Regions from separate parts of the Pradoshia sp. Z6_59 genome, predicted to be linked through region 1. Evidence: predicted binding sites of a transcription regulator. Region 1 holds the regulator's gene; each other region holds the start of a gene.
What was found. The regulator Rex, encoded in region 1, represses fermentation and respiration genes when NADH is low (regulators of the CRP and FNR family bind a similar motif). The targets are predictions, from matches to a motif close to TTGTGAAATATTTCACAA.

Region 1 (3,220 bases):
GTTAAGCAATAACGGCCAAAATGTCGCTTTCACGTAAAATTAAGTATTCTTTACCTTCGTATTTAATTTCTGTACCTGAGTATTTAGAGAAGATAATATGATCGCCTTCAGATACTTCCAATCCTACTCGCTCACCATTCTCAAGGACACGGCCTGTTCCTACCGCTACAATTTTGCCTTCAGATGGTTTTTCTTTGGCAGTGTCTGGTAACACGATGCCGCTTGCAGTTTTTTCCTCTTGTGCGACAAGTTCAATCACAACGCGATCTCCTAGTGGCTTTAACAAGTAAAACTACCTCCTTAAAGTTATCTCCATTTTTATTAGCACTCATCATCGTTGAGTGCTAACACAATTTATAGTTTAAATAAAGACACACTGATTTGCAAGTAATATAAGTTAAAATTTTTAAATTTTATCACCATTTATTTATCTTACCCAAATAAGGTCTAAATATCCTTTTAATTTCAGTTTGGTAGATGAAGAGAAGGAAAATGTTTTGCAATTGTAACTATGAGGTAAAAACGGTTAAAATTAAAGATATACGCAATCTAATATCTATATAAAAGATTAAGGGAGTTTTTCTATTTGAAAAAATATTACTGGTCAATTCTCATTACCTATATTGCCATGCAATTTTCTTCTATTCTTGGTATCCCAATTATGCTAGTTTTCTTATCGAATATGGATATCCCCACGGAACGAATAGAAGTATTGGCCGCAGGGTATTGGATTGTTATAAGTTTCATTTTGGCTTCAATCATTACTCTATTCCTTTTGAGACATGAAAAAAACAATAGAAGCTTAAGCGATCAGGCAAGTGTGGGAGCTTCTATCAGCTGGGCAATTGGCGGAGTATTTCTTGCCTTGTTTTCACAATCTGTTGCTGGTAATGTCGAACGAATTATTGGTATTCCTACCGGGTCTGAAAATACGCAGAATATATTGGGTCTCATAGAAGCAGTACCGCTTGTTATGGTAGTCAGTTCTGTACTTGGGCCATTTTTAGAAGAGATTGTCTTTAGGAAAATTATCTTTGGTTCATTACACAAGCGATTGAATTTTTTCCTGAGCGCGTTAATTAGTTCACTAATTTTTGCTGTTGCTCACATGGAATTTGTACATATCCTGCTTTATACAGCAATGGGATTCACATTTGCTTATTTATATGTTAAAACAAAGAGAATCCTAGTTCCTATTTTTGCCCATATTACTATGAATACACTAGTTGTAATCGTACAATCGCTTTATAAAGATGATATATTAAAACATATGGAAGAGCTTAATAAAGTTCAAAGCTTTATCGGAGGTTTGTTATGAGACGTTCACCGTTGTATATGGCAACAACTTACTTAATTTTAGGTGCTATTTTTATCTTTTTCGCTGTTCAAAATGTATCACGCAGCGGTTGGGATTTCTTTACCTATTTCCTGATCATACTGGCTACACTTGATGTTGGTTCAGGAATCCGCTTGATGATGATTCATAAACAAATTAAGAAAATGAAAAATGAAAAACCAAAAGAATAAGAAAAAAAATCTCGGAGGGAAATCCTTCGAGATTTTTTATTCTGTTTCTTCCGTATTTCCAGATGGATAATGTTTAAGAAAATATACTAATGATTGCAATTCGACTGCAAGGTCAATATGATGGACACGAATACTGTCCGGCACATTCAGACGGGCCGGCGTAAAGTTTAAAATAGCCTTAATGTTCGCAGCCACTAAACGATCTGTAATAGATTGGGCAACCTGTGATGGAACTGTTAAAATGGCTACACTAATATCTTGCTTTTCAAGTTTTTTCTCCAGTTCATCCATATGATAGAGCGGAACATCCCCTATAAGGGTTCCTACTTTTTCAGGGGAAACATCAAACGCCATTTCAATCTTTGTATTATTATTTTTCATAAAATTATAATTTAAGAAAGCTGTACCAAGATTACCGACTCCAATTAGAGCTACCTTTGTAATCTCATCTTGATCGAGAGTCTTCCTAAAGAAGGATAATAGATAATTAACATTGTAACCATACCCTTTTTTACCTAAAGCTCCAAAGTATGAGAAATCTCTTCGTATAGTAGCTGAATCTACTTTAACAGCTTCACTTAGCTCTGCGGAGGAAACTCGTAGTTTTCCTGACGCGTGTAGATTTTGTATAAAACGATAATATAATGGAAGTCGTTTGGCTGTAGCCTGCGGTATTTTAGTATTTTCCTGCAAAATTAATTCCCTTCTCCCTATTCTTTCTTAGTCAATCGTTACTCCATATATCAAAACTGCCTTTGACAATCTGGACTGGTTTTACCCCCAGTTTTTCAATAAAAAATTGTTTCCTAATAACCATTGATTTGTACATAACATATTCGGTTAATAAAGCAGCTTAAACAGCTGTTGGTGCTTACTCTCGTTTTTACCGATTGCACGAATAATTAATCTATTCATATTTTCAGCTTTTTTCCATATAAAATCAATATCTAATCCTTACACTGCCAGAGTACCACATAGAAATTATATCAGAAGTTTTCTTTGCTGCCATAATTCCAACTTCCGGAGCTATGTGCAATATGCCGTTTTTATCGATAATTCGTTACATATCGTTAATTTTATATTCAAGCATAATACTAAGACTATGCAATAGAAGTTCTGTTTGTTTCCAGTTTACTTCTACGATATCAATCATATGGGATCCTCCCTTGGTTAATAAAGTACGTAAATTTACCGAAACTTTATTCTCCTATTCCTATTCTATAATATTTCTATCATTTTTGGTAATTTTTGTGTGAGTATTCACAAATTTTCTATTAAGTTGCAGTGCTTATCAAGAGTAGGCTACACTTAAGGTATGTACTTCTTGAGGTGAGAATATGATTATTTTACAAGTTAATAATGTTTCTAAATATTATGGAGCTGAAGCAATTTTATCTACTATTAAGCTCGAAGTTCAAACGAAAGACCGTATTGCACTTGTTGGCAGAAACGGTGCAGGTAAATCTACCCTCCTTAAGATTATTGCCGGTCACCTTTCACATGACAGTGGGGAGATCTATAAGCCAAAAGATGTTTCGATTGGATATTTGGCTCAAAATACCGGTCTTCAATCCGACCGCTCTATTTGGGATGAAATGATCTCTGTTTTTGAAGGCTTACAAAAACAAGAAGATGAATTGAGATTATTGGAAAAATCTATGGCTGATCCTTCTGTCTACAATGATGAACAAAA
Region 2 (3,220 bases), on a different contig from region 1:
TGGGACTAAGAAATAACGAGAAAATTGGAATAGACGCGATGAGTGATGGAACAAAAGATCAATTGTATTTATCCTTAAGAGTTGCAAGCATAGAAAAATATTGTGAGGAAAATGAACCTATTCCATTTATTGTTGATGATATTCTTGTTCACTTTGATAATGAACGATCAAAAATTACGTTATCCATTTTAAAAGAATTATCGAAAAAAACCCAAGTTATCTTTTTCACTCATCATTTTCATTTACTGGATTTATTGGAGGAAACATTGGAGCATAAGCAGTATCAATTGATTCACCTTCATAAAGAGGCCGTCACGAACTGAAATTAAAAGAAGACCGATTTTATGGATCGGTCTTCTTTTTTCTTGGTTCACTTTATTATTTTACATTTTCTTTTTTAGTGATTTCAGAGATTTTATTCATATTGTCCTCTAATTGAAGCTGTGTGCTTGATTTACTTAGGAATTGATATAACATACCTACGAAAATCGCTCCACCGACAATATTCCCTAAAGTAACAGGAACCAAATTGTAGATGGCATTTCCGATTGTAATGGTATCAGGATGCGGTGATACTAGTGCAATTGAGAATAATGATAAGTTCGCAATGCTATGTTCAAAGCCTGATGAGAAGAATAAAAACACGACTGCAATCATCATTGCCATTTTAGCTCCGTCACCTTTTACTTGGCTAGGCAGGTAACAAGCTAAACAAACAAGCCAGTTACAAAGGATTCCTTTAAAGAATAAAGCTGTAACAGATCCATGCATTTTATAAGAAACAATTTCGTGCATTAAATGCTCGTTTGGAATATGGCTGAATATGCCTGTAAGATAAAATAAAATGGCAAAGAAGATTGCCCCAACAGCATTGCCAAGATAACAAGCGCCCCAATTTCGGCCTAAATCTCTAAGTGTTACCTCATTACGCATATAAGCGACAGTGAAATAAGCGGTATTACCGGTAAATAGCTCTGCCCCACCGTAAATAATAAGTATTAATGCGATACCAAAGAAAAGTGCCGGGAATAGGTATGCAAAAGGTGAGTCGGCTACCCTGAAATATTCTCCTGTTCTAAAGCAGGTAATGATTACAAACCCTACAAATATTCCTGCCATCATCGCTCTTAAGAAATAATGAAGAGGAAAATGGTCTAACAGCCTTTTCTTTTTCTTTGCAAGGGCAACTAAATACTGTAATCCTTGTTCTTCCATGATGTTAAATTCCTCCTATGCTGAAAAACGTCCATTAAATAAACTACTATGACTTCTCTAATTAATCAATAAGCTTGTGAAATTATTCACTTTTCTGATAGCCTCTTTTATTCAAATAAGGTAAACTTGCGTAAATCTTGTGATTATCTTCCACCGAATACGGGTAAGGTAGGTATAAGGATGGTGATTATCTTGAAAAGTAAAATTTTAAAAAGGGTTATTGCTGCAGCTGCACCCCTAGTGATTAGCTATATTACAAAAAAATTAACCAATAAGAAAAAAGTAGCTTAAAGGACGGGCATTAATGCTCGTTTTTTTTTATGTTAACTTACTTTTCCCCAAAGAAAGGTGAAATACTTAAACGTACACTAATTGACTGTAATTAACTACATATGAGAAAATATGACTGTTTGATTAAAACTTATGGTTCGCCTATTCACATATTATTTTTTTACATGGTATATTTGATAAGATGTATTTTGATTTTAATAAGAAGTGTTAAAAAATTATTTCCTTTTTACAACATCAAAGTATTATTGGAGATGTAGATCCAAGTTGAATAGATTTAAGAAGTTTTACAATATATAAAAGGATGGCTCACATGACTAATTTAAAAGAACAGATAGAATCAAGAAGAACCTTTGCTATTATTTCTCACCCTGACGCAGGTAAAACGACGTTAACAGAAAAATTGCTCTTATTTGGTGGTGCAATCCGTGACGCTGGTACTGTAAAAGGGCGTAAAACCGGTAAATATGCAACAAGTGACTGGATGGAAATTGAGAAGCAGCGTGGAATATCCGTAACATCCAGTGTTATGCAGTTTGACTATAATGGGACTCGTGTGAATATCCTCGACACACCTGGACACCAAGATTTCAGTGAAGATACGTACCGTACTTTAATGGCTGTTGATAGCGCAGTTATGATTATTGATGCTGCCAAAGGGATTGAAGCACAAACACTGAAATTATTTAAGGTTTGTCGCATGAGAGGAATTCCTATTTTCACATTTATTAATAAAATGGATCGCCAAGGTAAATTGCCGCTTGAGCTGTTGGCTGAGTTGGAGGAAGTGCTTGGTATAGAATCCTATCCAATGAACTGGCCAATTGGGATGGGGAAAGACTTCTTCGGTATTTATGACCGTTATTATAATCGAATTGAAATGTTTAAAGCTGAAGGTGAAGAGCGATACTTGAAATTGAATGAAGAGGGCGAAGTAGAAGATGAAAATCACTCTATTGTTGAGTCTCCTCTTTATGAGCAAACATTGGAAGAAGTGTTATTGTTAAATGAAGCAGGCAATGAATTTTCGCGTGAAAAAGTCCGTAATGGTGAATTAATTCCTGTATTCTTTGGAAGCGCCCTTACTAATTTTGGCGTTCAGACATTTTTGGATACGTATTTAGAGTTTGCGCCAAAGCCTCAGCCAAGACCATCATCTGTGGGACCGGTTGAACCTGTTCAGGATACTTTTTCAGGGTTTATCTTTAAAATCCAAGCAAATATGAATCCAATGCACCGTGACCGAATTGCCTTTTTCCGTATTTGCTCAGGTAAGTTTGAACGTGGTATGACTGTTCAACTAAGCCGAACAGGAAAGCCTATGAAACTTAATAATTCAACACAATTTCTTGCAGAGGAAAGAAACAATATAGCTGAAGCGGTAGCAGGAGATATTATCGGATTATATGATACAGGAACCTATCAGATTGGTGATACGCTAACTTCAGGAAAAGAAGCATTTTCTTTCGAACGTCTGCCACAATTTACACCTGAAATGTTTGTACGTGTTAGCGCTAAAAATGTATTGAAGCAAAAGCATTTTCATAAAGGTATTAATCAGCTTGTACAGGAAGGTGCGATTCAATTATTTAAAACAGTTGGAATTGAGTCCTATATTCTTGGAGCAGTCGGACAGTTACAGTTTGAGGTATTTGAGCACCGTATGAAAAATGAGTATAATACTGAAGTTATCATGGAAAGAATGGGTGACAAGATT
Region 3 (3,220 bases), on a different contig from region 1:
TTTAATGAAGGATCATGGAGTATATCATGTCCATGTTCATGTAGAACCATTTGACGAAAAAAAGCCAGGTTCAACTTAATGATAAGTATCCGGCTGTTGCCCTACTGAGCTACAAATTGGTTGTTTATATTACTGAATCTACCACTCCTCCATACACCTTCTGATATCCTATACGAAAAAAGGCATTCCAATTGGAACGCCTTTTTCTATTTAATAAGCTAGCCGATAGATCAGTATTCTCTCAAACGGATTCGTTTCATTTAGAACAATCTCTTTGTGTAGTTCAAACACGGATTGATTTTCAAGAAAATATATATAATCCTCAGACGGATAATATAATATCAGGTGTACCTCACGATATGTTTCTTCAACGGATAACAGGATGTTCGTTAGAACCTGGCGGAAAATTTGTATTGTAAAAGGATTAAAGAAATAAAACCTATTATCAGTTGGTCGAATCTCAAACTCCTCTGCCAGACAACAGTGAAATTGAATTCGCTCTTTCCCCTTGTAAGTATAGTTCTTGAGATTTTCCTTAGCTTCATTAATAAATTGTTCATTCATTTCTACCCCACTTACAAATGCCCCTGTTTTGTAATGAAGAAAGAAATTTAGTCTCCCCTTTCCGCATCCAAAGTCGACCATATGATCATCACTATTAATATCATACTCATCCAATAATCTTTGTAAAATCCAATATGGAGTCGGTTCATACCGGTGATAATGCAAAGAATTATAAAATCCAGTTTGATTACCGACTGTTTTTATATGTAATAACTCATCATAATCCTTTTCTTTCATTGTATAACTCCGTTTCACTTATCTAGATTATTCATAAGTTTAAGCCTTTTTGATACTGATCGAAAGCCTTTTTCTATATAATAGTCGTTTGCAGATTTCACATCCTAGTATTCACATAAAAATGCTACTTTAAAGTGCCGATTTTACAATAAATTCTAAGAATATAATTAATTGTTAATTTGTTCACAACTTTGTCAAAATTAAAGATTTCCATGTCTTCTTTTAGTTTCATATATTTGTAATTTTTAAATTCAGTTATTATATTGAAAATCAGGGGCTATGGAAAAAGGAAGAATTATGCCTAAATAGCAGCAAGCAAGGGAAATTATAACTATCAAGGTGTGCAGATTTACATGAATTTCCCTTACATAGCTTAAATTTACTTATTACATTAGGAAGGGGAAAAATATGAATAAAAAATGGGCACTTTTGGGTTCCATGATGGCGTCTATTCTTATGTTAGCGGGATGTGACTGGGTAGTATTCGACACAAATGGTCCTGTTGCAAAAACACAATCCAATGCCATTCTTTTCTCAATGGCTTTAATGGCAGCTGTTGTGCTTGTAGTATATGTACTTTTTATCGTTATTTTATATAAATACCGAGCATCCAAAGCTCCAAAAGATTACGAGCCTCCACATATGGAAGGCAGCAAAGCGCTTGAAATAACATGGACAGTCATACCAATTATTATTGTAGCCGTTTTAGCTGTAGTCACAGTTAAAACTACATTTGAAGTAGAAGGAAAGCCAAAAGGCTATGAAGATCAAAAACCATTGGTTATCTACGCAGCTTCTTCAAACTGGAAATGGCATTTCAGTTATCCAGAGCAAGGTATTGAAACGGTTAACTATGTAAACATTCCAACTAATAGAGTTGTAGAATTCCGTCTATATTCTTACGGACCAATTACAAGCTTCTGGATTCCGCAGCTTGGCGGTCAGAAATACGCCATGAGTGACATGGTAACAAAATTAAACTTTGTAGCTGAAGCACCAGCTTCCATGATGGGAAGAAATGCAAACTTCAGTGGTGAAGGCTACGCTCATATGGATTTTGAAGCACTGTCTATGACTCCAGATGATTTCGAGGAATGGGTTAATGATGTGAAAGCAAATGAAGGTAAGTTAACAGAAGAAAAATTTGAAAAACTGCTTGATACAGCACACGTCGGCAGACAATCATATTCTTCTACTCACTTGGATTTCAGCCCTCCACCGGAAGGACATCATCATGGTTCTGACCCATCTCCATCAAACGAGAGCGATGAAGCAGACAACACGTTTGATGAAGATACAGAAAAAGGTAATTCCGAGCACGAAGATCATTCAAATCATTAAAATTAAAGCTTTCATAAGAAAGGAGTTACAACCTTGGATTGGGATAAATTTATAGTACATGGTGGCCCGTTAATCTATGGCGCAATGGTAAGTATTGTTGCCGTATCGATGGCTATCGTTATCGGCCTGACTTATTTTAAGAAATGGCGCTGGCTTAAAGATGAATGGCTTACCACTGTTGATCATAAACGTATTGGGGTTATGTATATTCTCTGTGCTTTAGTTATGTTATTCCGCGGCGGTGTTGATGGTTTATTAATGCGTGGCCAGTTGGCTAAGCCTGAAAACGGACTGCTTGATGCACAGCATTATAACGAAATCTTTACAACGCATGGCGTGGTTATGATTTTATTTATGGCAATGCCATTTATCATTGGATTAATGAATATTGTTGTGCCTCTTCAAATTGGGGCGCGTGACGTTGCTTTCCCTTATTTAAATGCTATCAGCTTCTGGTTATTCTTTGCCGGAGCCATGCTATTTAATATCTCGTTCGTTATTGGTGGATCACCGGATGCCGGATGGTCAGCCTACTTCCCGCTAGCAGGCATAGAATTCAGCCCAACTGTAGGAAATAACTACTACAGTATTGCGATTCAGATTGCCGGTATTGGGACGCTGCTAACGGGTGTTAATTTTATCGTTACAATTTTAAAAATGAGAGCACCTGGTATGACTCTATGGAAAATGCCAATGTTCACATGGTCTATTTTAATCACTAGCATCATTATCGTTTTTGCTTTCCCTGTTTTAACAGTAGCTCTTGCCTTAATGATGTTTGACCGTTTGTTTGGTACACAATTTTTCACTATGCAAGATGGCGGAATGGATATGCTTTGGGCTAACCTGTTCTGGGTATGGGGCCATCCTGAAGTATATATCGTTATTCTTCCTGCCTTTGGTATATTCAGTGAGGTTATTTCAACATTCGCAAGAAAAAATCTGTATGGATACAAATCAATGGTGTTCAGTATGCTTGCCATCTCTGCCCTATCCTTTACTGTATGGGTTCACCATTTCTATACGATGGGTCAAGGTGCCATGGCAAACAGCTTCTTCTCGATTACTACGATGTTAA

Region 2: a site for Rex is predicted at 1,290-1,307, ahead of AC4D4B_RS08115 (formate/nitrite transporter family protein). Genes of this name have one in related genera too.
Region 3: a site for Rex is predicted at 973-990, ahead of qoxA (cytochrome aa3 quinol oxidase subunit II). Genes of this name have one in related genera too.

Annotation. Positions count from the first base shown of each region.
Region 1 covers NZ_JBZCPP010000017.1:70,745-73,964, forward strand. Annotated here, with positions in the region: gene groES (co-chaperone GroES) at 2-286, opposite strand; gene AC4D4B_RS15555 (CPBP family intramembrane glutamic endopeptidase) at 587-1,318, shown strand; gene AC4D4B_RS15560 (YdiK family protein) at 1,315-1,527, shown strand; gene AC4D4B_RS15565 (redox-sensing transcriptional repressor Rex) at 1,564-2,223, opposite strand; gene AC4D4B_RS15570 (ABC-F family ATP-binding cassette domain-containing protein) at 2,865-3,220, shown strand, end outside.
Region 2 covers NZ_JBZCPP010000006.1:45,398-48,617, reverse strand. Annotated here, with positions in the region: gene AC4D4B_RS08120 (AAA family ATPase) at 1-323, shown strand, start outside; gene AC4D4B_RS08115 (formate/nitrite transporter family protein) at 379-1,215, opposite strand; gene AC4D4B_RS08110 (peptide chain release factor 3) at 1,817-3,220, shown strand, end outside.
Region 3 covers NZ_JBZCPP010000015.1:30,600-33,819, forward strand. Annotated here, with positions in the region: gene AC4D4B_RS14530 (cation diffusion facilitator family transporter) at 1-79, shown strand, start outside; gene AC4D4B_RS14535 (methyltransferase domain-containing protein) at 211-801, opposite strand; gene qoxA (cytochrome aa3 quinol oxidase subunit II) at 1,210-2,142, shown strand; gene qoxB (cytochrome aa3 quinol oxidase subunit I) at 2,176-3,220, shown strand, end outside.